DNA from 4 places in the Lactobacillus sp. UMNPBX15 genome. Region 1 is predicted to be linked to each of the others. Evidence: predicted binding sites of a transcription regulator. Region 1 holds the regulator's gene; each other region holds the start of a gene.
The links. The regulator HrcA, encoded in region 1, represses chaperone genes, less so after heat shock. The targets are predictions, from matches to a motif close to TTAGCACTCNNNNNNNNNGAGTGCTAA.

Region 1 (8,136 bases):
GGCACACCCTGTCCACGCAAAGTAAACTTCTTATTAGGTTGCGTACCAGCTGGAATAGTTAGCTTTACATCACCATGCACAGTCTTAACGTTAATTTCATCTCCTAAAGTAGCCTGAGCAAATGAGATTGGTACTTCTGTATAAATAGTCTGGCCACGACGCTCAAAATCTTTAGATGGTTTAATTCGATAGTTAATATATAAATCACCATATGGTCCGCCATTTATACCTGCTTCGCCTTGGCCTTGATATCTAAGTTGTTGACCATTGTCGATTCCCGCTGGAATATCCACTTCAATAGTATTCTTACGGTCAACTGTTCCTTTACCGCCACAGGTTTTACATGGATGCTCAATAATCACACCACGACCATGACATTTGTCACAAGTGGTTTGACGACGGATCATGCCCAACATTGATTGTTGAGTAATTGTCATATAACCAGTTCCATGACATTTATCACAGGTAATTGGATGTGTACCTTTTTCACAACCATTACCGCCACAAGTCTCACAAGTTTCGCTTCGAGTATAGCTGACCTGGGTCTTTTTGCCCTTAATGGCATCCATAAAATCAATTGTCAATTGATAATCCAAATCTTGGCCACGTTGTGGTGCAGTTGGATCAACCCTCTGTTGACGGCCTTGACCAAAAATATCGCCAAAGATATCGCCAAAATCACCAAAGCCAGAAGTATCAAATCCGGCACCGCCAAAGCCTTGACCAGCTCCACCACCAAAGCCACCTTGACCATTTACACCAGCAGAACCAAATTGATCATACTGCGCACGTTTTTGCTTATCGTGCAAAACCTCATAGGCTTCGTTAACCTGCTTATACTTTTCTTCAGCTCCAGGTTCATGGTTTAAATCTGGGTGATATTTTTTGGCTAATTTACGATATGCCCTACTTATTTCCTGATCACTGGCGTCACGATCTACGCCAAGTACTTTATAGTAATCTTCTTGTGCCATCTATTTGAACTCCTTGTATTCTCAAAAGAAAAGAACTACTCAATGGGTAGTTCTTTTCTCCTTTTGTTTAATTATAAACCCATTACTTATTTGGATCTACTTTGTGGAATTCACCATCTTGGGCATCACCGTTGTTGCCATTATTTGAATTACCACCTTGTGGGCCTTGAGGACCTGCTTGTGGACCAGCTTGACCAGCAGCACCACCATTTTGTTGATACAACTTAACAGCTAAGTCTTGAGCAGCCTTGGATAAAGCATCTTTCTTTTCTTTCATTTCATCCAAGTTGTTGTCCTTTTGGGCTTTCTTCAAAGCTTCAAGAGCATCTTCAACTGGCTTACGATCGCTATCAGAGAGCTTATCCTTAGTATCTTTCAAAGTCTTATCTGTAGTAAAGATTAATTGATCTACTTCGTTTCTAAGGTCTGCTTCTTCCTTACGCTTCTTATCTTCATCAGCGTGTTCTTCAGCATCCTTTTGCATACGTTTAATTTCTTCATCTGATAAACCGGATGAACTCTTAATAGTAATCTTTTGTTCCTTGCCAGTACCCATATCCTTAGCAGATACATTTACAATACCGTTCTTATCGATATCGAAGGTAACTTGAATTTGAGGAACACCACGTGGTGCTGGTGGAATATCAGTTAATTCAAAGCGGCCAAGAGTCTTGTCGTCTGCAGCCATTGGACGTTCACCTTGCAATACGTGAACATCTACAGCTGGTTGATTATCTGCTGCAGTTGAGAAGATTTGACTCTTTGAAGTTGGAATAGTAGTGTTTCTGTCGATTAACTTAGTGAAGACACCACCCATGGTCTCAATACCAAGTGACAATGGGGTAACATCAAGTAAAACAATATCCTTAACATCACCTGAGATAACACCACCTTGAATTGCTGCACCCATAGCTACAGCTTCATCAGGGTTAATTGAATGGTCAGGTTCCTTACCAGCCCATTCCTTAACTGCCTTTTGAACAGCTGGAATACGAGTAGAACCACCATTTAAAATAACCTTGTCAATGTCATTAACAGTAAGACCTGCATCCTTCAATGCATTGTCAAATGGTACCTTAGTCTTTTCTACCAAGTCAGCAGTTAATTCATCAAACTTAGCACGAGTTAAATCTGCTTCAAGGTGTAATGGACCAGCTTCGCCAGCAGAAATGAATGGAAGTGAGATATGAGTACTTGATACACCTGACAAGTCCTTCTTTGCTTTTTCTGCAGCATCCTTTAAGCGTTGCATTGCCATCTTGTCCTTCGACAAATCAACACCATTTTCATCCTTAAAGTTCTTAATTAACCAATCCATGATACGGTGATCAAAGTCATCACCACCAAGATGAGTATCACCATTAGTTGACAATACTTGAAAGACACCATCACCTAATTGCAATACAGAAACATCAAAAGTACCACCACCAAGGTCGTATACTAAGACTTTTTCATCTTGGTCTTTATTTAAACCGAAGGCTAATGCTGAAGCAGTTGGTTCGTTAATAATTCTTTGCACATTCAAACCAGCAATCTTACCAGCGTCCTTAGTAGCTTGGCGTTGAGCATCATTGAAGTAAGCAGGAACAGTAATAACAGCATCCTTAACTTCTTCACCCAAGTAATCTTCTGAGAATTTCTTAATATATTGTAAAATAAATGCTGAAATTTCTTGTGGTGTATATTCCTTATCACCAACTTTAACCTTATAATCAGCTTCACCCATGTGACGCTTAATTGAAACAATGGTATTAGGGTTGGTAATAGCTTGACGCTTTGCTACCTCACCGACTTGAATTTCACCATCTTTAAATGCAACTACTGAAGGAGTAGTCCGGTTACCTTCTGGATTAGTGATAATCTTTGGTTCTTTACCTTCAAGAACTGCAACTGCTGAGTTAGTAGTCCCAAGGTCAATCCCAATAACTTTTGACATATATTAGCTTCCTCTCTTATTGAGCAACTACAACCATTGCTGGTCTTAGTGTTCTATCCTTATATTGATATCCTTTTTGTAAAACCTGAACAACGTGATCTTTTTGATCATCATTCTCAGCTGCTACTGTTTGAACAGCTTGATGTAATGTCGGATCAAATTTAACGCCATCAGCCTCAATCTCAACTACACCGTGATCTTTCATTGCCTTCACAAGTGCATCCAGGGTCATTTGCACGCCCTTCTTTAACTGCTTAGACACATCATCATCGGCCTCAACGCTTAGGGCTCTTTCCAAATTGTCCATTGCTGGCAAAATGTCCTTCGCTAAGCTTTGAGATTCGTACTTAATTAATTGAGCACGTTCTTTAGTGTAGCGATTTTGCATATTTTGAATTTCTGCTTCACTACGCAAATACTTATCTTCAAGATCCTTGTTCTTATCTTTTAAATCAGCTAATTCTTTAGCTAATTTTTGATCTTGTTTATTTTTTTCTTGCTTCTTTTCTTCACCTTTATCGGCTTCTTTTTTAGCCTTAGGCTCAGAAGTCTTTTCTTTTTGCTCTAGATTTTTTTCACTTGGAAATTCTTCTTTACTCACGGCTAACCTCCTTTATTGAAACTTGCCGTAATAATCAAGCAACTTTTTAGCTAGTTCATTTCTAAAATATTCAAGCAACCCAATCATTTGTGAATATGGCATATTCGTTGGCCCAAGTAAAGCAATAGTTCCTTTACCATGGGAGCCAACACTGTACTCAGCTGTCAGCAAACTATAATTTTTTAATAAATCATTGGGTAATTCAGATCCCAACTTAACCTTTACTGGATAATTTCCAGACTTTGGATCCACCTTTGCATCCATTAAATTAGTGAACAGATTATTATGATCAATCAACTCGTACAAAGAACGAATGTCATTTACATCATGTTCAGAAGTATTATTGAGCAAATTAATCTGTCCATCCACATACATCTGCTCACTAGCTGCATCTTTTACGACATCTTCAACTAAACTAAGCAATTCAGTCACATGTTCGCCGCCTAATTCGTTTTTAGCTAATTCACTTAGCAACGAAACGTTGATTTCATTTAGGCTCTTTCCGACTAACTGATCATTAATCATGCGGACAGCCTTTTCAATTTCTTCGCCGTGAATATTATGTGGCAAAGCATATACCTGATTTTGAATGTTACCATCACTTGTAACCAAAATTGCCATAATCTGTCGTTGAGACAGCGGTACAATTCTAAATCCTGTGACTCTAACATCATGACTTTCAGGTCCTTCCGCAAATGCGGTATAGTTAGTTAAATCTGACAGAATTCGTGCAGCTTCTTGTACAATTTCATTTACTTGATGAAAAGGTCGATCTAATTGGCTTCCTATTGTATTATAAACAGACTCTGGTAATTGCAACGGCTCAACTAAATTATCAAGATAATAACGATAGCCCTCGCTTGAAGGAATTCGACCACTTGAAGAGTGAGTTTTTTCAATTAACCCCTGCTCTTCCAACACGGCCATTTCATTTCTAATCGTTGCACTTGAAACTTTAATTGGCAACTGCTTCATTACGGTCTTTGAACCTACTGGCTCATGACTTTGTGTAAAGTCTGTAATTATTGTTTTTAAAATAAGCTCTTGACGCTCGGTCAACATATTATATCGCCCTCACTTTTAGCACTCACATCTCTCAGGTGCTAACAGTTAATATGATACCAGAAATTAGCACTAAATCAAGTAGATTGCTAATTTTATTCAAAAAAATACGCACTTTTTTCAAAGTACGTAGCTTCTTAACCCTTTTGCTTAAAATAAGCCCTAATTTCTTGCTCATCTCGTTCAAGTTGCTCTTTCAGTTCAGGTAATCCGGCAAATTTTTTCTCACCTCTGGTATATTTATACCATTTGATCTTCATTGGCTTACCATAGATATCTTCATTAAAATCAAAAATATTAGATTCAATATATATCTTCTTGTCCTGATTAATGGTTACATTATAGCCAACGCTAGTCATGGAGTTATACCACTTACCATTTACTTTAGTCTTGGTAGCATAAACTCCAATTTTAGGAATCACCTTATGTTCTGCCCAAATCAAATTAGCTGTTGGATAGCCTAGCTTATGACCATTTCGTTTACCATGCCCAATGATACCACTCATTACATAATGGTGCCCCATTAATTCAGTGGCTAATTCCATCTGACCATCCTTAATTGCTTGACGAATTTCAGTTGAGCCAATTTTTCTACCGTTAAAAGTTTGCTTTGGCATCACTACAATATTAAAACGCCCTTTGGAAAATTGGGGTAAATTAGCCATATTTGCAATATTCTTAGGACCATAAGTGTAATCAAAGCCAGCAACAACGGTATCAGCATTTAATCTGACAATTACATTATCGACAAATTCTTGTGCAGAAATTTGACTGAAATTTTTAGTAAATGGTAAAACAGCCAAATAATCTACTCCTAATTCCGCCATTTTGTTAGCTTTTTCTTCCAAAGTTTCTAAGTATTTAAAATCTCGTTTCGACTCATAAACTTCCTTAGGATGTCGATCAAAGGTCAACACAACTAATGACAATTTCTTCTGTAATGCAATTTCTTTAGCCTGATTAATTAAGCGCTGATGTCCCAAATGAACCCCATCAAAAAAGCCAAGGGCAAGCACAATTCTAGTAGATAAAATATTTTCCTTAACAGGATATGTTAAATGAACGATTTTCACAGCTAATTCCTTCATTTCATTTATTCATTTTGCAACAGCATTAAGCTTGGGCGATAAAGCTTTCCTTTTTTTTCATAAATTGCTTTCACCTTTTTATTGTATCGTAGTGCAACTTTTTTCGCATTAGTTTCAAGCGAAATACCTGCTCCATTTTTAACTTTAAGCCACTTTTCTTCAGTTAAATCAACCTGAGTGTATTCCTTAAAAAATGCATCAATCGGCTGTATAAGTTCAGTGGCCTTTTCCGGATTCTCTTCAATCTCCTTTAATTTTACTGCTTGTGTAATATCAAAGCCAGAACTAGCTGTTCTTCTCAAATAAGTCATCGTTGCGGGGCAATCTAATTTTTCACCTAGATCATTAACTAACGATCTAACATAAGTGCCTTTGCTGCATTTAATCTTAAAATCAAAGCTTTCTTGCCCAGTATTTATATCAAAAACTGGTTCTTTAGTTAGATCATATTGTTTGACTTCAACCTTTCTCTGAGGTCGCTCGACTTCAATTCCTTCACGCGCATATTCATAAAGATGTTTACCATTCACTTTAACAGCAGAATAAATTGGAGGCACTTGAACAATTTCTCCTACAAATTTATTCATATTTTCTTGAATTTCTGCACCAGAAAAAGGCTGAATCAACTTTTTTTCTTTTAAAACAGTTCCAGTTGCATCATAACTATCTGTGCTATAACCAAATAGTCCCGTGCCAATATATTCTTTTGGCCTAGTATGCATCATTTCAATTAATTTAGTAGCCTGACCAATAGCAATTGGTAAAACGCCTGTCACCTCGGGATCAAGCGTACCAGCATGTCCTATTTTTCTAATATTTAATACGCGGCGCAAATGATAAACTACATCTGCACTAGTCATCCCTTTATCTTTATCAATAACTAAAATTCCGTTTAACATAATTATTCCCTATTCCTTTCAACAAAAAAAGGGCACCATCACGGCGCCCTCTTTTTTATTTGTTTTCCCGCTTAGCATCTTGTTTCTTAACTTCTGCAATCAAACGGTCAATCTTACTACCATACAAAACTGAATTATCACGTTTAAAAATTAATTCAGGAACCTTATAAACAGTTAATGTTTGACCAAGCAAATGACGCATCATGCCTTTTGCCTTTTCAAAACCTGCCTGAACCTCTTCTTCCTTATGCTCATCTTCAGTTAGCAGGCTGTAATAAACAGTTGCATATGAAAGATCATTCGTACATTCAACTGCGGTAATAGTTACACCACTTAAGCGCGGATCACGAATATTCTTTTGTAAAATCTTGGTTAATTCGCGTAGAATTTCACCTTCAACACGACCAATTCTATGCTTCATGTTTTCCTCCTAATAGTAATTACTTAGGCTCAACTTGTTGCATTTCGTAAACTTCGAATTCGTCGCCAACTTTAATGTCGTTGTAGTCCTTAATCGTTAAACCACAATCGTTACCTTGCTTAACTTCCTTAACATCATCTTTAAATCTCTTAAGTGAAGCAATTTCACCATCATACTTAACGATACCATCACGGATAACTCTAATCTTAGAATCATTCTTAACCAAGCCCTTATCAACGAAGGAACCAGCAATTGTACCAACCTTAGAAACCTTCCAAGTTTCACGAACAGTAAGATTACCGATAACCTTTTCTTCATAAGTTGGTTCAAGCATACCCTTCATGGCAGCAGTAACATCATCAATAGCCTTGTAAATAATGCTGTAAAGACGAATATCTACGCCATCGGTTTCAGCTTGGCTCTTAGCAGTAGCAGTTGGACGAACGTTGAACCCAATAATAAATGCATTTGATGCACCAGCCAAAGTTACATCTGATTCATTAATGGCACCTACACCTGAGTGAATGATATTTACACGTACGCCTTCAACTTCAATCTTTTCAAGCGATTGTTGTAAAGCTTCTACAGAACCTTGAACATCAGCCTTCAAGACAATGTCAACTTCCTTCATGTTTTCCTTCTTCATAGTATCGAAGAGGTTATCAAGAGTTACGTGTTGAACATTTTCACGAGACTTTTGTAAAGCTTGTTGTGCTCTAGCTTCACCAACACTTCTAGCGGTCTTTTCATCCTTAAATTCAACTAACTTATCAGCAGATTCAGGCACATCGTTCAAACCAGTAATTTCAACAGGTTCTGATGGTGTAGCCTTCTTAACTTGACGTCCACGATCATTAGTCATAGTACGAACACGACCAAAAGTGTTACCAACAACAATCGGGTCACCAACATTAAGTGTACCTTGTTGGATTAAAACGTCTGCTACAGGTCCACGACCACGTGACAAACGAGCTTCAATCACAGTACCAATTGCCATTTCAGTTGGATTAGCCTTAAGTTCCATCACATCAGATTGCAACAAGATCATTTGTAATAAGTCATCAACATTTTGACCTGTCTTAGCTGAAATATTAACGAAGATAGTATCACCACCGTAATCTTCAGGAATCAAATTGTATTTCATTAATTCCTCAG
Region 2 (8,136 bases), on a different contig from region 1:
TAAAAAGATTGCAAATAAAATCGAAATAATCAAAGCCAGCTGCGTTGATTTGATAAAGAATAATAAGATTAAAATACCAATGTAAAAGGCAAGCGTAAGCCAGCTAGTTACTGGGTAGCCCGGCATTTTAAAGCTGCCTAAATTCTGCTTATTCTGTTTGCGATAAACAATATGTGCTGCCATAATCATGATCCAAACAATCACAAAACAAATTGTTGAAACAGTTGAGACAACGGAGAATATTTCTGCTGGCATTAAATAGTTTAAGGCAACTACTACAAATAAAATTAATGAAGAGGTCATCAAAGCGTTCATTGGAATTGCTTTTTTGGTCAATTCACCTAGTCTTTTAGGTGCATGGCCGTTACGTGCTAATGAATAAAGTGATCGACTAGTTGAAAAGATTGCACTATTAGTCGCTGACATAGCTGCAGTCAAAACGACAAAATTTAAAATCCCTGCAGCCGCTGTAACACCGATGCCGGTAAAGACCTGGACAAAGGGACTTGAAGTAGTTGTAATGTGATTCCATGGATAAACAGACATAATTGCCAACATTGAGCCCACATAAAAAAGGCCGATTCTAACTGGCAAAGTGTTAATTGCCTTAGGAATATCCTTTTGCGGATTAGCTGTTTCACTAGCAGTTTGACCTACAATTTCTACCCCAACAAAGGCAAAAACAACCATTTGAAATGATAAAAGAAAGCCCCAAATCCCAGTTGGGAAAAAGCCACCATGATTAACTAAATTAGTTAGTGAAACATAACCGCCCTTTACATGCGTATGAAGTAACAACATTACAGCACCGGTAATGATTAAGACTACAATTGCCATTACCTTAATCATTGAGAACCAACTTTCCAGTTCACCAAATAATCCGACATTTACCATGTTAATCAACATCAATAAGATCACAATTACTAAAGGGCCAACCCATTGCGGTAGCCACGGAAACCAGTATCTTAAATAAATTCCTGTCGCAGTCAAATCAGCCATAGCTAAACTAAGCCAGCAAGCCCAGTACATCCAGCCCGCTACAAATTCGGCACGCTTACCTAAATATTTTTTGATTGATTCTAAAAATGAATGACTATCAGGATCGGCTAAAATAAGCTCTCCTAAAGCACGCATCATAAAAAAGGTGATAATCCCTACGATTAAGTACGACAAAATAATTGAAGGGCCAGCACTATGAATGGCTGAACCAGAACCTAAGAATAGGCCAGTACCAATGGCTCCCCCTATTGCAATCATTGTTACGTGACGACTCTTAAGCCCGCGTTTTAATCTCGGCTTCTCATCCATAATTACTCGCACCTTCCTCAAAATAAAAAATGGAGCGGCATGTTTTTTAAATGAAACATGTTGCTCCATCAAGTTTGCTTTTTTTGAATTATATAGTCTTATGCCAATTCATGCAATTATTTTTTATCTAAAAAAGATATTCCCTTAGGAATATCTTCATTATTAGTAAACTTTAAATTGGTTCAACGGCCAGTAACGTACTTTAACTACGCCAACGATACTACTACGCTTAATGGTTCCGATATAACGGCTATCCTTAGAAACGCTCCGGTGATCACCCATTACGAAATATGTTCCTTTCGGAATGCGCCCAGTATCCTGCACATATTTAATCTGCGCTCTAGTAAAGTATTGCTGGTAAGTCCGCGCCCGCATCAGTGACTGCATAGTAAAATTCTGAGTCTCAGAATAAAATGTATCTGAGCCATTATCAATTAACTTCGTTCCTTGTTTCAACCAAGGTTGAGCAATCTTTTTATTATTAATGTAGATTTGATTATTTTTGCTGACGATTTTTTCACCAGGCAAACCAATAACACGCTTAATGTACAAAGCACCTGGTTCATCTGGGGCTTTAACAATGACCACTTCACCACGTTTGATTTGTGCATGACGTTCCGCAATCAATCGATCACCATTTTGAAAGGTTGGTTGCATTGATGGACCAGACACCGTATCGTTGCTCAAAACGAAGTGGAAGAGCAACATATAAACGCCAAATAAAATACCCCAGATAATTAAGATATCTAGGAAAAACTTACCCCATGATTCTTTTTCTTCTTTTTTTTCAGTCATAATTTTCTCCATTTTGTCTTTTTTCACAGTTTACAACTTTATGAAGAAATTGCCAAATCAATAAAGCTAGAGCAACTGGGCTACTTAATTAGTCAACTCTAAAATTTGCCCATATTTTTGCTTATACTCGTCACTTAAATTATGCTCAATGTCGATTACAGTACCTTTGAAATCAACAATTAACTGAAATATAGTCTGCATACTTTGATGATCTAATCCCGACAAGGCCTCATCTAATAATAAAATTGTCTTCTTTCTTAATAATGCACGAGCTAATTCAATTTTACGCTTTTCACCTCCAGAAAGATGGACTCCATTCTCACCTAATCTAGTATCCAGTCCTTCTGTTGAGGCAAATTTATCCAATTCAACCTTTCGTAAGATTGCAATCATGTCTTCATCAGAGAAATCTTCGCCTAATGTCAAATTAAAGCGCAAACTTTTTGAAAAAATAAACGTATCTTGACTAATGATACCAACTTGATGCTTCAATTCATTATCATTTAACTTAGAATTAACTAGAATTTCTCCTGAAAAGAGTGGTATCTCATTTAATAAAGTTTTGAAAATTGTTGACTTTCCTACACCAGATGGTCCCTCAATCATCACATGACTATTACCTTTAACAGCAAAATTAATATCTTTTATCAATGCATGATCATACCCAAAACTAGCGTGATCAAATTCAAGTAAAAGATCCTTAGATAGATTTTGATAAGTTAAATTATTAATTTGTTGCTGCTTAGATTTATCAATCTCTGCTTCCAAAAGTGGAGTGGATGAATTAATCTGATTCAAGAACTGAACAGAACTCAAAATAGGACTCGTTACCCTATCGGCTGCCAAATATAGCGAAATAAAGGCACCAACTGTGATTTGACCATTCATAATAAACAACACACTAACTAATAGGGCAATAATTGTTGAAATCACATAAGTGGTATTTGATAATAAACGTGAAGTTTCTTGATGCAAGTTCATTTTAAAATACGCATTTTCTTCTTGCTTAAGCGAATGTGTAATTAGCTTTTGCATCTTAGCTGTAACGCCATAATTATTAATCAGATGAAAACCTTTAACTCCTTCCGAAACTTCTAAGTTGTACTTCTTATATTTAGCGGACCACTTCTTGGTTCCCTTTTCTAGCCATTTTTTAGTAAGCCTGGGAACAACCGTTGGTAAAAAACCACAAACAAGGTAAACCAATGCTACCCAAGAATTAATATAAAGAATATAGATTAAAGTGATCAATGCTTGCTCAAAGCAATAAATTACCATTACTACCGCATTGATAAACTGATTTTCAATTTGCTTTACATCTACATCTATAAAGGAAATTACTTTCGATTCATCGCGATTATCACTGGCAGTAATAAACTTATCATAAGCATCTGCACGCAATTTGGTATTAGCAACTTGAATAATTTTTAAATTAAAATATTGCCAAAACCAAAAAGCAATATTAGTAAATGTCATTGCCACAAAGAAAAGTGCAATAACTAACCAAACTCGATTAAATTGACGTTTTGTTAAAATATTCGTAAGAATTCCCATAACGGCGGGGGAAATAATGCCATCTAAGCCAGTAAAACCGCTAGCTATAACTAAGCCTAGCCACAAAGATGAGTGCCCTTTAAAAATATCTCGAAGATATATAAATTTTTGCTTCATAATTATTCCTCATTGAAGATCTTTTTTAATCATATTCAATACCGCTTCTTAAGTAGTTACTTACAAATCAAAATGAATTCCTTAAAAGAGCTTCTTTATTATCGTCTAAACAAAGATAATGAAGAATTAATTTTGTTTATAGTTTCCTTACCTGAGGTACTTAATCTGCCTAAAGTATCTCATAATTTTTCTGAACTTTTTCACCGAATTAAAAGCTTATAATTATCTTATTTTTTATATTTTTATAATACTCTTATTTTAATTTCAGATCAAGCAACTTTGCAGAAATGCAAAACTAATTCAATTTCTGCACAAAAAGAGGATATTCCCTAGGAAATATCCTCTTTTTCTTTATTAACTATTAATTAATCTTATTTTTTATCTTCGGCTTTAGTTTTGTCTTCCTTAATTTTTTCTTCAATCTTTGGAGAAATATCGAAGATTGCTTCACCGTTTAAGTACAAGTGCTTGTCATCTGCAGTGAATTCAAGCTTCTTAGTTTCAGGTTTTCTCAGGATCAACTTAGCAGCTGGAGTTTCAAGATTTTGTTCAACTACTCTTCTAAGTGGACGAGCACCGAACTTCTTGTCGTAGCCCTTTTCTGCCAAGAATGCCTTAGCTTCGTCTGAAACTTCTACCGTTACACCCTTCTTAGCAAGAACATGAGACATCTTCTTCAAGTAAATGTTGATGATCTTGCCCATGTCTTGTTCAGTAAGTGAGTTGAATGGAACGATTGCGTCCAAACGGTTCAAGAATTCAGGTCTGAAGTAGTTTTCAAGGGCTGAGATTAACTTGTCTTGGTCAACCTTGCCATCTTCAAGCAACTTGTCTGAGAAGCCGGCGTTTGAAGTCATAATCAAGATAGTATCCTTGAATGAAACAGTTCTACCTTGTGCGTCAGTCAAACGACCGTCATCCATAATTTGCAATAATGCGTTGAAGACTTGTGGGTTAGCTTTTTCAATCTCATCAAATAAAATCAATGAGTATGGTTGGTGACGAACCTTTTCAGTTAATTGACCACCTTCACCGTAGCCAACATAGCCAGGTGCTGAACCGATCAACTTGTTAACTGCCATTTCGTCTTGGTATTCACTCATGTCCAAACGGATTAAGTGTTCCTTGTTACCAAATAATTGAATTGCCAATTGTTTAGCAAGTTCAGTCTTACCAACACCAGTAGGTCCAGTGAGTAAGAATGAACCAGTAGGTCTGTCGCTGTCTTTGAAGATTTGCTTACGAGCAATAGCGTCAGTAATTACATCGATAGCTCTGTCTTGATCAATAACATTCTTCTTAAGTTTCTTAGCTAAGTCCAAGTTCTTTTGAGCTTCATCAGCGTGGAGTTCACTCATTGGGATCTTAGTCTTTTGTTCAATAATTGCGTAGATGTCTTTTTCAGTTACTTCTGGAGTATTCTTAGAATCTACATTCTTAAGTTGTTTCTCAAGTTCAGCAATCTTACTCTTAATTTCTGAAGCCTTGTCGTAATCCTCTGCCTTAGCAGCTTCAGTCTTCTTAGCTTCAAGAGCTGAGATTTGGTTCTTTAAGCTCTTTTCATCAGTTGGTTGTACAAGCAATGCCTTTTTAGCACCAGCTTCATCCATCAAGTCGATAGCCTTGTCTGGTAAGTAACGGCCTTGAATGTATCTTTCTGATAATTCAACAGCTAATTTAAGACTGTCGTCACTGTATTTTACGTGGTGGTAGTCTTCGTACTTCTTCTTTAAGCCTTCCAAAATCTTAACAGCTACATCAGTAGATGGTTCTGGAACTTGAACAGCTTGGAATCTACGTGATAAAGCTGGGTCTTTTTCAATTCTTTGGAATTCACTAGTAGTAGTAGCACCAATTAATTTCAATTGACCACTTGCCAAAGCTGGCTTCAAGATGTTAGCTGCATCCCCATTGTTGTTTTCTGAATCAGTAGAACCAGCACCAACGATGTTGTGAATTTCATCGATGAATAAAACAATGTTAGGATCGCTCTTAGCCTTATCAATAACCTTCTTTAATCTTTCTTCAAAGCTACCACGAAGACTTGAACCAGCAACCATGTCATTAATGTTTACTGAAATGATATGCATGTTAGCCATTTTAGCTGGTACATTGCCTGAAGCAATTCTTTCAGCTAAACCTTCTACAATAGAAGTCTTACCAACACCAGCAGGTCCGATTAAAACAGGATTGTTCTTCTTACGTCTTGAAAGAATTTCAATTACGTTATCGATCTGTTCATCACGACCAATTACTGGGTCAAATTTATTGTTCTTAGCTTCCTCAACTAAGTCAACACCAATTGGCTTTTCATTGGGTTGTTGTGGGTTCTGTTGAATTGTTTGTGGTGCAGCACCCATGCTGCTGGAGTAATTAATTGGAATTGAACCTGAACTGCCTTTGCTATTTCTTCTAGTGCCGAAGTCATCATTAAAGAATGAGCTGTTCAATTCGTTAAATAAGTTATCAAAGTCATTGTCAAAGTATGCCATATGTGCAACACTCCCTATCTCAAATTTACGTCTTTAGCACTCTAGCTTATCGAGTGCTAACTCATTACATTTAATAGTATATCATGTTATCCACAGATTGCAAGCTAAAAAGCAAAAGTTTTCCACATCTTCTTTATTTTTTGTGATTTTTATTAAAAAAGCACCACAAATGCTGTAATATAAACATTTGTAGTGCTTCACAAATTATAAAGAATTTCTTAAGATGGGCAAAAATTGATGATTATTTTGCTTAAAACTGTTGAATTTTAAGGAAGTTTTCCACAGATAAGAATAAGTTTATTACCATAAACTATTTCTGCCTACCTCTATTATTGCCCTTTTGCTTGTCCAGTATTTTGCGGTTCGCTCAACTTTCTCGGCTCAAGCAAATACTGTTTAATTACTTTGATTACCTGCTTATTCTGAGGTAAATCCGAGTGATCCGCTTCTACACCCGTTACTGTCATTGCAGTATAGCTCTTGACTTGATTCTGAAAAATATATTTTCCGGCTGCTACGCTAGCTTCTGGTACAATTCCATCAGACTCATAATTTTTTCCACCAGATAAGGAATAAACAATCAAGTTTTTCGGTAGTTTATCTTTGTTCTTGATAAAGGTTTCTAGCATTTGCGTTTTATGATTAATATTTTTTTCACCAAAATTATATGGCGTTCCTAGCGTCATCAGACGTTTGATTTTAATTTCATCAGAATAGTAACAGTAGTAATGTTCTAACCAATAGGTCCAGATCAAGCCACCGTTAGAATGCCCAAAGGCTTTAAAATTATTAAACTTATAGCTCTCTGATAAGGCATAAAAGGCTTGATCAAACCAGCTGGCTTGCTTCTTAATATTGCTATAACCATCGTGATTATTTTCAAAACCGACAATAATGAAAGGTTCGTTGTCGTTTTTATTGATTTTGCCTGAATATGATAGCGTTCCATTCGTTGAAACTTTAATTTTAAGCACGCTATGCTTAGTCGGTGTGTTCTGATTTAGCTGCTTCACTAATTGGTTAAAACGTTCAGTCGTTGCACTAGAACCTGGAATCATAATTACTGGTGACAAAAGCGATTTGCGTCTTTCAGCTCTAGCGTGGTTATCAGCCTTCATCCAAGAATAACCCGGAACAGCCAAAGCTACTAATAAGACTAAGACGATTGCCAACCATTTAAAATTAGGATTTTGAACTAAATTAATCATTCTTTTCTTCATAATCCTTTAGTCCCCTTTCAAGTCGCAAACCTAATTTCATAGTTGGAATAAACATTATTATATCTAAAATGAATAACAAAATAGAAAATACCAAGTTGCTCCAGTCACCATTGGAACCAAAGAAAGAGACCAAAATTCCTGGTGTCCCACTTAAAACGGGGTAAGCACAAGGTTGAATTAAATGGCAAAAAATTGCTCCAGCGGCTAGTAGAATATTAATAATTGGAATAATCACAATCGCCGGCAGTAACAATGGATTTAAAATAATCGGCATCCCGACCATCATGCCTCCAGTTGAGCCAAAAGCTGCTGGAAGCAGGTTAACCTTGGCAATATTTTCACTATCCTTATTTTTACTATAAATTAGGATAATTACAATCATCGCTAAAACAATACTCGCACCACCCATTTCTGCATAAGGATAAAACAAAGAACTACCCAAATACTTATATGGCACATTCCAAGCACTCCCATGTTTTAAGGCAAAATTTAAGTTAGCTGCTGCTGAAATACTATTAGAAGTAGTTGACAAAGAAGCTAGAGGATAACCTATTCCCATCCAGCTAAGTAAAAAGACTGGGATAGTCAGTAAAGCTATTAACAAAATATTATTTGATTCCTGTATTTGAGTAACTAGGCCTTTAAAAGTA
Region 3 (8,136 bases), on a different contig from region 1:
TTACCTAATTTTAACAAAAAATAGGCTATGATTAAACTAGCCCTAAAGAAAGGAAATGCGTATGTGCAACCAGTTTCGTTTACCTAATTTAAAACAAATTCAACAATATCTCAAAAGCGATCTTGACCTGCCCTTAGTTACACCAAATTTTGACATTCAAGCACAAGATATTTTTCCTAACCAAGTAGCACCTGTTTTGCTTTATCAAAATGGTCAATTGCAATTAAGCAACAAAAAATGGGGCTATCCAAGTCCCGTTGATCCAAAAAAGCCATTATTTAACGCTAGAATTGAGCGATTTTATGATTCAGCGCCTTCAATGTGGGACAAATCCTTTGCCAAGCAACGTTGCTTAATCTTAACCGAAAAATTCTTTGAATACGCTAAAACTACCCATATTGCTGAAAACGGTCGTAAATACCATGATCGCTACGCCTTCCGCACTAATCAACCACTTACCTTAATTGCAGGTATTTATGATCAGGATTATTTTTCAATGGTTACTACCGCGCCTAACAAAGATATGGCGCCAATCCATAATAGAATGCCTCTAGTTGTTATGCCCAACGAACTACGCCGCTGGCTTTTTCAAAATTTTACCAGCTTAATTGATCGTAAAAGTGTTGATCTTCAAATAGAAAAAATGCTAAAATAAAAACATATTGCGGGTATAGTTAAATGGTAGAACGACAGCTTCCCAAGCTGTAGATGCGGGTTCGATTCACGCTATCCGCTTTTTTTATACAAAAATAAGGATGAGAATTTTTCTCATCCTTTTGTTTTTAAATCATAATCACTGTAAGTACGCCACTAACTACAGCTAAGTAAATTGGCATCAATAATGTTTGTGTGTACATATAGCTCCAAGCAAACACCATGCCATAAATTGCATCAATAATAAAGAGTACTACTGAATTTTGAAAGTTCAGTAAGCTATAAATCAGACCTGAAACAATGATCCCCATAATTGCAACTTGCTTAGTATTTCGCCGAAAAGCATAATTGAACAAAAAGCCAGTCGCCAAAAATTCTTGTAGGATTGGTAATACAATTCCTTGGACAACGATTAAAAACCAAAACATGTTAACTGATTCACTTTTGGCATATATCAATTGGAAATCATAATGACTAATCCTGCCATATGATTGTAAGTATGAAATCGAAATCTGTGTAACTGTAATCACTAATGTTAATAGAACAACAGTTGACAAACTGCCCAACCATGGAAGTTTAAAATCACGGGCAAAAAAGCGTTGCTCTCGATTGAAACGATAAACATAAAACAACAGAATCATGGCTGCAACTAAGCCGAATAAAATCAAATCCCAAATATGAACCGGAGATTTTCTAGTAACTAGCTTTACTACTGCAAACACAGCGACATAGCCAGCTAAATAAACGGCATAGCGGATCACATTACCCTCTCTTGATTGTGGCGTATTCAAATTCTTCACTCCTACTCTGAATTGTATCCTACAAAACCCATATTATACCAGAAAAAGACAGTTTATTATAGTTCTCAACTTATTTAACTTCCACAATCGTTACTTGATATTCACCTGCTGGTGCAGCCACCGTTGCTGTTGTACCAGCCTCCTTTTTCATGATTGCTTGACCCAATGGAGAATCAAAAGAAACCTTGCCAGCAGCAAGATCCGCTTCCATTCGCCCAACTACTTTGTATTCTTCTGTTTCATCATCGTCATCAAACTTAAGCACAACGGTCTTTCCTAGATCAACCTTACCATCATCTTCAGCTTTAACAATTTCGGCATACTTTAATTGTTTGCCTAGGTAACGCAGACGACTTTGTAAGTGACCTAGATCACGTTTTGCTTCAGTATATTCAGTATTTTCCGAAAGATCACCTAAAGCTCGTGCAGCCTGCAAAATTTTAATTCTACGTGGCCGATCTTTTTTTAATCGAGCAATTTCATCCTCAATTTGTTGATAGCCTTCTGGAGTCATTTTCTGAAAATATACCATTTCTATTTCACAAACTTTCTTTATTTTTCTATACGTAATAATTATCTACAATCTCAGAATGTTATTGTAGCAGCGTTATCAGTCTAAAATTAGCACTATGCATTTTTGAGTGCTAATTTGTGTCATTTCTATAAAAAGCGACTACAATAAACAGTGTAAGGAGAAAAGAGATCAAGAAATGAGTTGATCTTTTCCTTATATTCTAATTAAGCAAATACAAAAATGAAAGGAAGTTTTATTTATGGCAAACGATATGATGAATCGGCGCAACGACATGATGGATGCAATGAATGATTGGTTTGGTTTTCCAAGAAACTTCTTTGACGATAATGAAATTGAAAACATTATGCAATCTGATGTTGCAGAAACTGATAAGGACTATCTAGTTAAGATTGACATGCCTGGCATGGATAAGCAGGATATCAACGTTAACTATAATGACGGTACGTTAAATGTCAGCGGCACAAGAAAATCATTTAAGGACACTAGCGATAAAAATAGAAATATCATTCATAAGGAAAGAAGTGAGGGCAGTATTTCTAGAAGCTACAGATTGCCAAATGTAGTTGCAAGTGAGATTCATGCAAAGTATGATAATGGTGTATTGACCATCACTTTGCCAAAGGAAACTGCCGGCGATGATGGCAATTCTATAAAAATTGATTAATTTATTAGGTTTATGCAAGAGGTCTAATAAGTTAACGGATTAATAATTCTCTACAAGCGAGTTCTAATTGAACCCGCTTGTATTTTGCTTTAAAATAGAGTTAGTTTAGAAAAAAATTATAAAATTAAAAAGGAGATTTTTTATGGCTCATGAATTAACTGTGCAAGAACTAGAAAAGTTCTCTGCCGAATTTAATAAAAAACCTGAAAATAAAGTCGTTGCTCGTGCAGCTCAACGCAGTGGTGTGCTTGAAGCATCTTATAACGACCGTGTTCAAGGACAATTAACCAGAGTATTCTCAACCGAACTTGACACCAACAACGTTACTAATCAAAAGCATTCAGGTCGTTGCTGGTTGTTCGCAACTTTGAACGTTTTACGTCATGCTTTTGGTAAAAAATACAAGGCTAAAGATTTCACTTTCTCACAAGCTTACAACTTTTTCTGGGACAAGATTGAACGTGCCAACATGTTCTACAACAGAATCTTAGACAGTGCTGATATGCCACTTGATTCACGTCAAGTTAAGGCTGACTTAGACTTTGCTGGTAGTGATGGTGGACAATTCCAAATGGCTGCCGCTTTAGTTGAAAAATATGGTGTTGTTCCTTCATATGCAATGCCAGAAACTTTTAACACCAATGATACTACTGGTTTTGCGACTGCTTTAGGCGATAAGTTAAAGAAGGATGCTTTAGTATTGCGCCACTTGAAGCAATACGGCAAAGATGATGAAATTAAAAAGGTTCGCGAAAAATTTTTAAGCGAAGTTTACCAAATGACTGCTATCGCAGTAGGTGAACCACCTAAGACTTTCGATCTTGAATATCGTGATGATGATAAGAAATATCATTTAGAAAAGAACCTTACTCCACTTGAATTCTTGCATAAGTACATGGGCGATGTCGATTTTGATGATTATGTTGTTTTAACCAATGCTCCAGACCATGACTATAACAAGCTTTATGGTCTACCAGCTGAAGACAACATTGAAGGTTCACTGAGAATTAAGCTTTTGAATGTACCAATGGAATACTTGTCCAGCGCTGCTATCGCTCAATTAAAAGACGGCGAAGCTGTTTGGTTTGGTAACGATGTTTTACGTCAAATGGACCGTAAGACTGGTTACCTTGACACTAATTTATACAAGTTAGATGACTTATTCGGCGTTGACCTTAAAATGTCTAAAGCAGACAGATTAAAGACCGGCGTCGGTCAAGTGTCACATGCCATGACTTTAGTTGGTGTTGATGAAGACAACGGCGAAGTTCGTCAATGGAAAGTTGAGAACTCATGGGGCGATAAATCTGGTGTTAAAGGCTTCTACGTCATGAATAATGAATGGTTTAAGGACTATGTTTACGAAGTTGTAGTCCACAAGAAGTACTTAACTGAAAACCAAAAGAAGCTCGCTGAAGGTCCAATCACTGACCTACCAGCATGGGATTCATTAGCTTAACGAGCAATGATCATATAAAAAGGCGATCCATATCGGATCGCCTTTTTAGCATAAATATAATATTAATATAGAGAGAGTTGCATTAGATTTGGTATCTAATTTTCGTAGCTTGCCGCTACTTCTTCGTAATGCTTGACTTCATCGTCAGAGCAGCGTACGAAGTGTCCTGGACGAATTTCATGCATTGAGCGTTGTTTTCCGTCCATTTCTTCTTTTTGAGCGTCATAAGGAATCCTTGTCCGGCTCCGCTCAACTTCTGGATCAGGAATTGGCACTGCAGAAATCAAACTCTTCGTGTAATCATGAAGTGGTCGATCATAGACGTCATCGGCTGGACCTACTTCCAGTAGTTTACCGTAGTGCATTACACCAATTCGGTCAGAAATAAACTTAACCATTGATAAATCGTGGGCAATGAACAAGTAAGTTAAACCACGCTTTTTCTGTAATTCAATCATCAAGTTAACTACTTGAGCTTGAATTGATACGTCTAGAGCTGAAATAGGTTCGTCTGCAACAATAAATTTTGGCTCTACGGCTAAGGCGCGAGCAATCCCGATTCTTTGACGCTGACCACCTGAGAATTCATGTGGAAAACGGCTAGCATGACTTGCATTTAAGCCAACAGTTTCCAATAATTCCTCTACTCTCTCAGTTCGTTCATCTTTATTTTTAACCAAATGGTGAATATCTAATCCTTCAGCAATAATGTCCTCAACAGTCATTCTAGGATTAAGTGAAGCATAAGGATCTTGAAAGATCATTTGTGCATCCCGTGTAAAAGCTAGTTTGTCTGCACGACTTTTTAAATCTGCTACATTTTTGCCTTCAAAAATCACTTCGCCACTAGTTGGCTTATACAATTGCAAAATTGAGCGCCCAGTAGTTGTCTTACCAGAACCAGATTCACCTACCAAGCCGAAAGTTTCACCTTCATAGATATTAAAGCTTACATCGTCAACAGCCTTGGTGACATTACGACCATTTTTAAAGTATTGTTTTAGATGTTTTACTTCCAAAATTTTCTTTTTTTCTGGCATAAAAATCTCCTTTACCGCGACTAGTTAACCTCTGGCAGTTTATCTTCTTGTTTCATCAAGTTATATTTTTTCCAGCGACGTGTAATTTCAGCTGGTGGTTCCACTTTAGGTGCACCTGGTGCTAAAAGCCAGGTTGCAGCATAGTGAGTATCAGTTACCTTGAAAAATGGTGGCTTTCTTTCCACATCAATCTTCATGGCATACTTATTTCTTGGTGCAAAAGGATCACCCTTGGGCGGATCAAGCAAGTTAGGAGGCGTACCTGGAATCGACTCCAAAGTATCACTGTTTAAAGTAGGCATTGAATTGATTAAGCCCCAAGTATATGGATGCTGTGGATCATAAAAAATTTCATCAACACCACCGAATTCTAAGAATTCACCAGCGTACATTACAGCTACTCTATCTGCCATACCGGCCACCACGCCCAAGTCGTGCGTAATGAAAATAATTGAGGTCTTAACCCGCTTTTGCAAGTCTTTCATCAAGTCCAAGATTTCAGCTTGGACAGTCACGTCTAGAGCTGTAGTTGGTTCATCAGCCAGCAAAATCTCTGGCTCACAAATTAAAGCAATCGCAATCACGATTCTTTGTCTCATCCCACCTGAAAACTGGTGAGGATATTGATTAATTCGTTCTTCTGCATTTGGGATTCCCACGGCCTTCATCATTTCCAAGGCTTTAGCCCAAGCTTCTTTCTTAGAGGCACCCTTATGTTTGATTAATGGCTCCGCAATTTGCTGCCCAATCTTCATAGTTGGGTCAAGCGAAGTCATTGGATCCTGGAAAATCATCGAAATTTCGTTACCACGAATTTTCTGCATTTCTTTTTCTGATAAGTCAAGCAGATTTTTACCGTGAAAATCAATCTCGCCGTCTTCAATCTGAGCATTTCGTGCTAACAGACCGATAATACTTCTGGTAGTAACCGACTTACCTGAACCTGATTCTCCTACAATTGCGAGCGTCTCTCCCTTATTTAGGTGAAAGGAAACGTTACGAATAGCTTTAACCTCACCAGCATAAGTGTGGAAATCAATTTTTAAATTTTTAACATCTAAAACTCTTTCTTCTGGCATTTAGGTTAATCCTTTCTATCTTTGTCCCCGTGGATCGAAGGCATCACGCAAACCATCACCTAATAAGTTAAAGGCAATCATCAACACACACAATACGATTGCTGGATACCACATCTGATATGGCAAGAATTGAAAATTCTTTTGTCCTTCGTTCAAAAGTACACCTAGTGAAGTTTCTGGGGCTGAAATACCGATTCCGATGAAACTTAAGAAGGCTTCGAAGAAGATGGCAGTTGGAATAGTGTACATTGTTTGAATAATGATGATGCTTGAAAGGTTTGGCACTAAGTGTTTCCAAGCAATTTTCCAAGGTGATTCACCTAATGATCTAGCTGCCAAAACATATTCTTCATTTTTCAAACTCAGAGTTTCTGCTCTAACTTGCCGTGCCATTGTCGTCCAACTTGAAATAGCAATTGCCAAGATAATTGACTTAATACCTGGTTTTAATACCACCAACATCAAAACTACAATGATTAAATTAGGCACGGAAGAGATAATTTCAATAATCCGCTGCATCACGTTATCGACTCCCCCGCCTTTCCAGCCGGACACTATTCCGTACGCGACTCCGATAGTTAAATCAAAGAAAGCTGCAACTAAAGCGACGATCAATGAAATCTTTGTACCATAGATAATTCTCTGCCCCAAAGATCTGCCTAAATAATCGGTACCTGCGATGAAGTACTTATCTTTAGGCACACCATTTTGAGCATAAGCATCAACCCACTTGCCATTTTGCTTAATCTTACCGTTCAACCCGTTAATTGCGCTCATTCCTGGCACTTTAGCAGGCAAATTGGCATATTGTGGGTGCGATTTAACTAAAGTAGATTTATTGATGAATGGGGTTGAACCAAAAGCTACTACAATCATCAAAATAACAATAATTGCAGAAATAATAGCTGCTTTTCTCTGCTTGAAGCGAAGCCAAACATTTTGTGCAAACGATAAAGATGGACCTGCAATGTTTTCGTTATCCTGTGCTTCATCTTTTGGTAAGGGTTCAAAGGCATCTGCAGGAAGGTTTAATTTTTCTTCAGTCATATTGTCTTCTAGGCCTCGCTTTCATCTAATCTAATTCTTGGATCAATTAATCCATAAACAATATCAGTAATCAACAGAATTACTACTAATCCAATACAGTAAACCATCGTAATTCCCATGATTGTTGGATAGTCGTTAGTCAAAATCGACTTAACAAATTGTTCACCAATCCCAGGAACGTTAAAGATATTTTCAATAACCATTGAACCAGTCATCAAGGCTACAGCATAAGGACCAATCAGAGTTACTAATGGAATCATTGAATTACGCATTGCGTGTTTTCTAATAACTTCCATTCTGCTCAATCCCTTGGCCTTACCTAACTCAATATAGTCACTACTTAAGGTATCAACCATACTGGTTCGGATAAACCGAGCTGTTTCCGCAAATGGTCCAACTGCCAAAGCAATCGTTGGCATAATCGTTTGAGAAAATTGCCCCCAACCAGCAATTGGGAACCAACCTAGCTTTAAACCGATGTAGTATTGAAGCAAAACTGCTAAAACAAAGTTAGGAACTGATTTACCCAAAATAGAAATTACAGTAGCAGTTGAGTCAACCCAAGTACCCTGTCTCATAGCAGCAATTGCCCCAGCGATTACGCCAAGGACAACTCCCAAAATTAATGCTTGTAAACCTAATTGTACTGACGCACCCAAACGCGCCCCAATTAATGAAGCTACCGGTTGGTTACTATATTGGAAGGATGTCCCAAAATCACCATGAAGCATCCCCGCAATATAAATCAAATATTGTTGCCAGATAGGTTTATTTAAACCATACTGTTGATCCATAATTTGCCGCTGAGTTAGCGTCATCTTTGCTTCATTAGCATAAGGTGAACCCGGCATCAATTTC
Region 4 (8,136 bases), on a different contig from region 1:
ATGATGCTTATCTTGAGCCTGTTAAGAATGACTTTGAAGGCTTAAGAAAGCAAAACTGCCGTGTCATTACTGATGACTTTATCGATCAACGTCATGGATTGGTATTTCATGATGGTGAAAAGGTAGGAAAAGAAATTATTAATCTGGCATTTGAATCAATGTCACGTAAAAGAATGAAGGAAAATGATGGCTAGTTATGCTAGTGAAGTCAAAAAGGAGCTAACTTCGCTTGAGGTGCATCCAGAGCATGCCAAAGCAGAGTTAGCTGCTTTTTTGCGAATGAATGGTGTATTAAACTTGCACGATCATCAATTTAGCCTGGATATCACTACAGAAAATCCTGCGATTGCTCGACGAATTTTTAAGCTGATTAAGATTGCTTATGGTATTGAGCCATTGCTGATTGTCTCGCGCAAGATGAAATTGAAAAAAAATAATCAATATTTGGTACGATTGAATCAGAAGGTACAAGAAATCCTAGAAAACTTACAAATCTGGGATCCTGAAAAAGGTTTGGTAACGCGAATTCCTCAGAGAATTATGACTTCACGTGAAGGAGCAATGTCCTATTTACGCGGTGCATTTCTAGCCGGAGGTAGTGTCAATAATCCAGAAACGAGTCGTTATCACTTGGAGATTTATTCAACTTATGAGGACCATAATGAGGATTTATGTAAGTTGATGAATAATTATTTTTATTTAAATGCTAAAGCAACTAAACGTAGAAGAGGCTATATTGTTTATTTAAAAGAAGCCGCAAAAATTGGCGACTTTTTGCATATAGTGGGTGCACTTAATGCAATGCTTAACTTTGAAGATTTGCGTATTATGCGAGATATGCGAAATTCGGTTAATCGCTTGGTTAATTGTGATACCGCGAATATGAAAAAAACAGCCTCAGCTTCAGCTAAGCAGGTAGAAGACATCCAGCTGATTGAACAAGAAAACGGCTTAGATGATCTACCAGAGAAATTGCAAGTTTTAGCGCGTTTTAGATTGGCGCATCCAGAATTAACTTTAAAGGAAGTAGCTAATCAAATTCCGGATGGTCCGATTTCGAAGTCAGGAGTTAATCACCGATTTAAGAAACTACATGAGTTAGCTGAGAGTTTAAGAGAATAAGAAAAAGGAGCCTGCACAATGAGTGCAAGCTCCTTTTAGAGTGTGAATAATTTTTAATAATTAATTACTTCTTCTTATTAACCATGATTTCGTCAATCAAACCATATTCCTTGGCTTCTTCAGCAGTTAAGTAGTTGTCACGTTCAGTATCCTTTTGGATCTTTTCCAAAGGTTGACCGGTAGTTTCGTGCAAAATTTCGTTGATCTTCTTACGGCTCTTCAAAATTTCGTTAGCTGCAATTTGGATATCAGTTTGTTGACCTTGAGCACCACCTAATGGTTGGTGAATTAAAACAGTTGAGTTAGGAAGTGCAAAACGCTTACCCTTAGTACCACTAGTCAAGAGGATAGAAGCCATTGAAGCTGCCATACCAATTGCAATAGTTGATACGTCTGACTTAATAAAGTTCATGGTATCCATGATAGCTAAGCCGGAGGTGATTACACCACCTGGTGAGTTGATATAAAGTGAAATATCCTTGGTATTGTCTTGAGCATCAAGGAAGAGTAATTGAGCGATGATTGAGTTAGCCATTTGGTCATTAATTTCACCGCTAAGCATGATAATTCTGTCTTTTAATAAGCGTGAGTAAATGTCATAAGCACGTTCACCACGAGCAGTTTGTTCAATAACTGTAGGTACTAGCATAAATTTGCCTCCTAATTGATTTCGTATTAATTAGCACTCTTTCAAGTACAGTGCTAATTAAATCACTTCGTAATGAAAGTGTCAAATAAAGAAGCTCAATGGTAACAATGGTAATAAAAATGTATTTTAGCTAACAGTGTTTATATATTATAATATAAAAGTAAAATGCAAAATATAAGATACGGAGGATAGGTTTGAAGTATTCAAATAAAATTTTAACTGCTACTTCAGCTGTAGCACTGGGTGTTGGTTTGTTAATTGGTTCTACAAATGCAGTATTTGCAGATAATTCTAAAACTACTGATAGTAATACAGATACTGCTAAGACTGATTCCAGTGCGAAGAAGGGACCAGCTCAAACAAGTACTTCTTATGACTTAATGGTTAAAGTAGGTAGCAATAAGAATTATCCTGTTTATAAAAAGATTAGTAATGGTAAACCTAGCGGTAAGATTGCTGATGCTAGCGATTATCAATATGCTCATATTCAATCTGACCAGAGAATTAAGACAAAGGATGCAACTTATTGGCGTATTTATGTAAATGGTCGTAAAGTTGGTTATGTTAACCAAAACTACTTTACAAGAGATGCTATCGCTGTACCAAAGACTATCAGTTTAGTACAAAATAGTCACTACGATTTTGATCCAACTGATGCAGTAAGTTATGTAACCAATTATATGGGTACTGTAATTGATACAGCAGATATTAAGATTTCAGAAGATGCAATCGATTGCTCAACTCCAGGTACCTATAATGTTAAATATAGCTATGGTAAAGCAAAGGCAACTGTTAAGGTAACTGTCAGAAAGAGTACTAAGGAAGGAATTGCTGATGCTGATAGCGTCCAAGCTAAGCCATTTAACGGCGATTTGAAATCCTGGAAGACTTACTACGGAAGTTCTGCTAACTATGTAACTAAGACTGATTTTACTCCTGATAAGAATAAGCATGCTTATGATAGTGAAAGCGGAAAATTAGATTTCACTACTCGCTTCTTCCAACCAGTTTTATTAAGTGTTTACCGTGACATTAAAAATGATGACTATATTAACCGTGTAGGTCATATTCCTGAAGGAATTACCATGTCAAATGGCTGGTTGTACACTAGTTTATTAAGTAGTACCCTGATTAGCAATGGTCATATTGTAGGATATAATCTTAACCATTTAACCAATGCATTTAACGGACAATACTTACTTGATATGAGCCAAAAGAAGTTCAATTCTTACGTTAAGAACATTAAAGTTAGTCCATATATTCCAATTGGTCACGGTCAAGCAATGGGCTCAACTGATAAATACATTTACGTTCTAAATAACAATAATAAGGTTTCATACAAGAGCAATATGTCTGAAGAGTTAATCCAAATTCGGAAGAGCGATATGTACATTAACAAGATTTGGACTATTAAATGCTGGAACGGTAGTGATTCAGACGGTCGTTACTTCAATAATGGTGTTGTTGTAAATGATCACAAGCTTTACACAACTCTTTATAATAAAGAAAAAGACCAAACTGAATACTGGGAATTCAACCGCAAAGGCGATAACTGGTATCCAACTATGGTAGGTGCAACTAAGGGTGGCATTGTAGCAAACACATACACTCAAGGGTTTACTTATGATGCCAAGAACAATAACTTCTACCTTGCATTCAATGACGTAATTGCTAAGATTGCAACTGATGGTGAAGTTAAGGATACTTACCAATACCACACTGGTCGTGAAATTGAAGGTATCGCAACCTACAACAACAAGTTATACATGAACTTAGCTCAACGTGCTGAATTACTTGAAAGTAAACAAAAGTTGACTAAGTAATCATTATCGATATTAATTTAAATAAAGGAAATTCAATGAAAATATTGGATTTCCTTTATTTTTTTAGTTGTATAATTAGAAAAATGAGTTATTTAGTTAGGCAAAAGAATGAAAATATTAGAATTAAAACATATCCAATATAGTGCAGATAAAAAACAAATATTGCAAGATGTATCATTTAAGGTTAATAAAGGCGATTTTCTAACCTTAATTGGCCCATCAGGTGCAGGAAAAAGTACGATTTTACGATTGATTGCAAATTTAATTAGTGCTAATTCAGGCGATATTCTATATCAAGAAAAAAACATTAGCTCCTTAAATCCAGTTCAATATCGTAGAGAAGTTTCATATTGTTTTCAGCAGCCGTCTTTATTTGGGCAAACAGTAAGAGATAATTTGATTTTCCCGTATGAAATCAGAAAAGTAGATGTAAATGACAAGCAAATAGCTGATTTACTTAATCAAGTTGATCTCTCTGCTGATTTTTTAGATAAAAAGATTACTGCTTTATCAGGTGGTGAAAAGCAAAGAGTTGCGTTAATTCGAAACATAATATTTTTACCAAAGATATTGCTATTAGATGAAGTAACTACCGGGCTTGATAATCAAAGTAAAGATATTGTACATAATTTGATTAAGGATGTTTCTGAGAAAGGCGTGACAATTATTCAAGTTACACATGATCAAAGTGAAATTGATGAAGCAAGCAATATTTTAAGAGTAAAAAAAGGCGGAATAATCGAATGAAAAATGTTGTAGTTAGCAACTGGTCGTTAGTATTAGCTTTTGCACTGGTGTTAGTTTCCATTGGAATTTCTGCGAAAGAAAAGTTAGGACTAACCAAGGATATTTTAATTAGCGTGATTAGGGCGATAATTCAGTTAGTCGTAATCGGCTACGTTTTGAAGTTTATTTTTCATGTTAATACCTTGTGGCTAACTTTGGTTTCAACTATTGTGATAATTTTTAATGCATCTTGGAATGCTAATCAGCGTGATCCTAACCCGGGGCGGAATATTTGGAATTCGATAATAGCCGAAGCGGTAGGGACTTACGCGACATTAGGAATTCTGATTTTTTCTGGCGTAATTAAACCAGTCCCTATGCAGGTCATTCCCATTACGGGGATGATTGCTGGAAATGAAATGGTGGCAGTTGGCTTATGCTATAAAGCGTTGAATGATAGCTTTAATGATCTGCATCAACAAGTTTTAGAAAAGTTGGCTTTGGGTAGTGATATTAAAACTGCATCGATGCCAATTTTAAGAAGGAGCATTAAGACTGCGATGCAGCCTACGATAGATTCGGCTAAAACTGTAGGATTAGTAAATTTGCCAGGAATGATGTCCGGCTTAATTTTTGCTGGTGTAAATCCCATTTATGCAATTAAGTATCAGATTATGATTACATTTATGTTGCTTTCTGCCACTGGCCTTGGAGCCGTGATTAGTGGCTATTTGGCTTATAAAAATTACTTTAATGATAGGATGCAATTGAAATAGGCAGTGTGATAAAAATAATTTTCTACATTTAGATTTAGTTAAGTTATATTTCATAAGCGTTTGTAAAGGTGATTTAAGTTAACTTAAATCATATGGTAAAATTTGAGTTAAAACGAAGTTAATTTTTCTAGCTATTGTAAATATCAATTTTGTCATGTTTAGATAATTTAGCCATAAATAAAAACCCCGAAATTCATGTCCGAATTTCGGGGTTCATATCATGATCAAAGTTTGAGCTTCATTATTTTATTGGGCTGATTTTTGTTTTAAAAACTGCTGTTTTTTCATCATTTGTTTTTGCAACTGCTTGGCATTGTTAACTGACATTACTTTCCAGTTGGAGGGAATAGAAAAAATATATTCTCTGTGTTTTAACTCCTTGTCATGACCAAAGACGCCAAACATTATTTGATTAAAGGTATTGCTATAGGTGTAGCGAGTAGTCTTAATCGTTACTTTTGGTTGGCTGCTTCGTTTTACTTTTGTCGATACTTTATCTAATTTAATAGATTTTGGCTTCTTTTGAAGCTGACCAGTTTTATAAAGGTAAACTTTTTCAGTTCCATTACCTAAAGGCTGATAAAGCAAAATTGGCAGGCGAGGAGTAGCACTGGAAACTAGAGTGTTAGTGCTTGAGGTTGTTTTAGTTTTCATTCCCCAGTGATTATAATCATGTTCTACAATGCCGACAACACAAAGAATTGTTATGATTAATGATAGCCATGCAATAAAAGTATGCCTTTTTCCAGGGATGATATTAAAGTAAATAAACATAATTGCAGCTACGATTAGAATTAAAAGTATCATTTAACCATCCACCTTTTCTTGATGTTCACGTGCTCGATTGCCCTTCTTTAAGAAGAATGCAAGAACTAATGCGATTAATGAGAAGAGGATACTCATTGCAAATGAAGCATGAAAACCGTCTAAAGTTGCACTGATTGCTCTAGTCTTGTATTCAAGTGGCAGTGCATGAAGTAAACTTTTACCAGGCATATTATTATTGGTAGTTGTAGTTAAAACAGATACCAAAATTGCAGTACCAATTGAACTTAATACCTGTCTGAAAGTGTTGTTAACAGCAGTACCGTGAGAAATCTTGTTTAATGGTAAAGAATTCATACCAGATGTAGTAACATTCATCATTACCAAAGCTACACCGACCATTCTGATTGCATAAAGAATGATAATCATCGTGTACGAACTTTGCTCAGTTAAAAAGACAAATGGAATGGTTCCAATGGTCAACAAAGTCATACCAGTAATTGCCATTTTACGTGCACCATATTTGTCGAATAAACGGCCAGTAATTGGCGACATAATACCAATCATCAATGCACCAGGTAGTAACATTAAACCTGAATGGAAGGCAGAAACGCCACGCAAATTTTGAATATATAATGGTAAAACCATTTCAATGCCGACCATCGCTAAGTTGGTGATACCACTTAAGGCAGCTGCCAGTGAAAATTCAAAGTGTTTAAAAACGGTAATGTCCAAAAATGGGTCATCCATTTTCAATTGGCGGATACCGAATAGGATTACAAATATAATTCCAAATCCAATAAATCCTAAAATCTCGGGATTGGTCCAGCCTTTGTTACCAGCTTCTGAAAAACCATACAACAGACTTCCGAAGCCTAGAGTAGAGGTTGTTACTGACCAAACATCAATTTTTTCTTTCTTAGTTGGTAAAACATCTTTAATTAAAAAGAAAGCTAAGATAATTACTATTCCCGCAATTGGGGCAATGATGCTGAAGAGGTAACGCCAAGAAAGGTTATCAACAATCCAACCAGATAATGTTGGTCCAATTGCCGGTGCTAAGCCAATAACAATCCCAACAGTTCCCATTGCTGCACCACGCTTATTAGCTGGGAAGATAGAAAGCATAATTGTTTGTAAAAGTGGCATAGTAACACCAACGCCTAATCCCTGAATGATTCTCCCAGCAAGCAGGGTGCCAAAGTTGGGTGCAATTGCGGCGATCACTGTTCCAATAAAGAAGATTGACATGGCTGACAAATACATTTTTCTTGAACCGAAGCGATTGATTAGCCATGCAGAAATTGGGATCATAACACCATTAACTAACAGAAAGGCTGTTGAAAGCCATTCAGCAGTTGCGGTGCTGATGTTAAATGAACGCATAATTGAAGGAAGCGCTGTTGAAAGCAGTGTTCCGTTTAATACAGTACAGAAAGAACCTATAATTAAAACTAAAACTAGTAGGTTTCGATTATAAGCTTTTCCATGAATATCCGTTGGTTGCTTATTCATGTAATGTTCCTTTCTCTTATAAAAGTTAACTATAAAAACTATAGGCTTAAAATTCATTATTGTCAAATAATCTTACAAATAAGTTAGATAAATTAACACTTGTGTTGCAAAAGATAACAACAATATATAAAATATAACTATACTGTAAGGTGGTATCAGGATGAAATCTAAAAAAATTATGCATGACATTTTTAAAAATTTAGAAATTGGAATCGGTGAAGTTAGTAAATTGACTGGTGTTTCTCAAAGGCAATTGCGCTATTGGGAAACTAAGGGCTACATTAAGCCGATTTCAGATGATCAAAGTGGTGTGCGCCGCTATAATTTAGCGACCTTGTATCTAATTGTTTTTATCAAGGAACAATTAGATGAGGGCTTTACGTTGTCTGCAGCCTTTGAGCATTCAAAGGATATACGGTTGAAGAGTAGAATTGTTCATCAATTTTTCAGAGAAACTTTTGATGATGTTAAGGTTACTGATTCTACAAAGGGCTATGGGGAAATTGACTTAGGTGAATTTCAGGCTGAAGATGGCAGCATGCACCATTTCAAAGGTGTTGTAGATGAAAAAGGACAATACGTTAAGATGGATGAATAATGCAATTTTGATTTAGCTATTTTGCACTTTGTGTGTAAAAATGAACCACTTATTTGAGGTTTAAGTACAAAAGGGCTTCTTTTCTGTATTCTGATTATGAATTCAGAAAGGAAGTCTTTTTATGTTAATTGAAACTTTTAATCTAACTAAAAAATATGGTAA

Region 2: the regulator HrcA is predicted to act here: its motif matches at 6,300-6,326, upstream of CP366_RS02840 (ATP-dependent Clp protease ATP-binding subunit).
Region 3: the regulator HrcA is predicted to act here: its motif matches at 2,076-2,102, upstream of CP366_RS04000 (Hsp20/alpha crystallin family protein).
Region 4: the regulator HrcA is predicted to act here: its motif matches at 1,802-1,828, upstream of clpP (ATP-dependent Clp endopeptidase proteolytic subunit ClpP).

Annotation. Positions count from the first base shown of each region.
Region 1 covers NZ_PCYV01000016.1:10,169-18,304, forward strand. The annotation lists gene dnaJ (molecular chaperone DnaJ) at 1-974, opposite strand, end outside; gene dnaK (molecular chaperone DnaK) at 1,057-2,910, opposite strand; gene grpE (nucleotide exchange factor GrpE) at 2,927-3,511, opposite strand; gene hrcA (heat-inducible transcriptional repressor HrcA) at 3,524-4,573, opposite strand; gene ribF (riboflavin biosynthesis protein RibF) at 4,711-5,661, opposite strand; gene truB (tRNA pseudouridine(55) synthase TruB) at 5,667-6,560, opposite strand; gene CP366_RS05320 (ribosome-binding factor A) at 6,616-6,981, opposite strand; gene infB (translation initiation factor IF-2) at 7,001-8,136, opposite strand, start outside.
Region 2 covers NZ_PCYV01000006.1:12,356-20,491, forward strand. The annotation lists gene CP366_RS02825 (amino acid permease) at 1-1,308, opposite strand, end outside; gene lepB (signal peptidase I) at 1,471-2,103, opposite strand; gene CP366_RS02835 (ABC transporter ATP-binding protein) at 2,188-3,774, opposite strand; gene CP366_RS02840 (ATP-dependent Clp protease ATP-binding subunit) at 4,146-6,266, opposite strand; gene CP366_RS02845 (alpha/beta hydrolase) at 6,596-7,486, opposite strand; gene CP366_RS02850 (PTS sugar transporter subunit IIC) at 7,467-8,136, opposite strand, start outside.
Region 3 covers NZ_PCYV01000010.1:8,161-16,296, reverse strand. The annotation lists gene CP366_RS04020 (SOS response-associated peptidase) at 62-655, shown strand; tRNA gene CP366_RS04015 (tRNA-Gly) at 665-735, shown strand; gene CP366_RS04010 (CPBP family intramembrane glutamic endopeptidase) at 783-1,445, opposite strand; gene greA (transcription elongation factor GreA) at 1,525-1,986, opposite strand; gene CP366_RS04000 (Hsp20/alpha crystallin family protein) at 2,228-2,653, shown strand; gene CP366_RS03995 (C1 family peptidase) at 2,796-4,112, shown strand; gene CP366_RS03990 (ABC transporter ATP-binding protein) at 4,208-5,152, opposite strand; gene CP366_RS03985 (ABC transporter ATP-binding protein) at 5,173-6,231, opposite strand; gene CP366_RS03980 (ABC transporter permease) at 6,247-7,278, opposite strand; gene opp3b (oligopeptide ABC transporter permease) at 7,287-8,136, opposite strand, start outside.
Region 4 covers NZ_PCYV01000001.1:85,088-93,223, reverse strand. The annotation lists gene yvcK (gluconeogenesis factor YvcK family protein) at 1-194, shown strand, start outside; gene whiA (DNA-binding protein WhiA) at 187-1,122, shown strand; gene clpP (ATP-dependent Clp endopeptidase proteolytic subunit ClpP) at 1,187-1,771, opposite strand; gene CP366_RS00500 (SH3-like domain-containing protein) at 1,966-3,594, shown strand; gene CP366_RS00495 (ATP-binding cassette domain-containing protein) at 3,703-4,341, shown strand; gene fetB (iron export ABC transporter permease subunit FetB) at 4,338-5,096, shown strand; gene CP366_RS00485 (DUF4811 domain-containing protein) at 5,343-5,903, opposite strand; gene CP366_RS00480 (MDR family MFS transporter) at 5,904-7,376, opposite strand; gene CP366_RS00475 (MerR family transcriptional regulator) at 7,537-7,974, shown strand; gene CP366_RS00470 (ABC transporter ATP-binding protein) at 8,096-8,136, shown strand, end outside.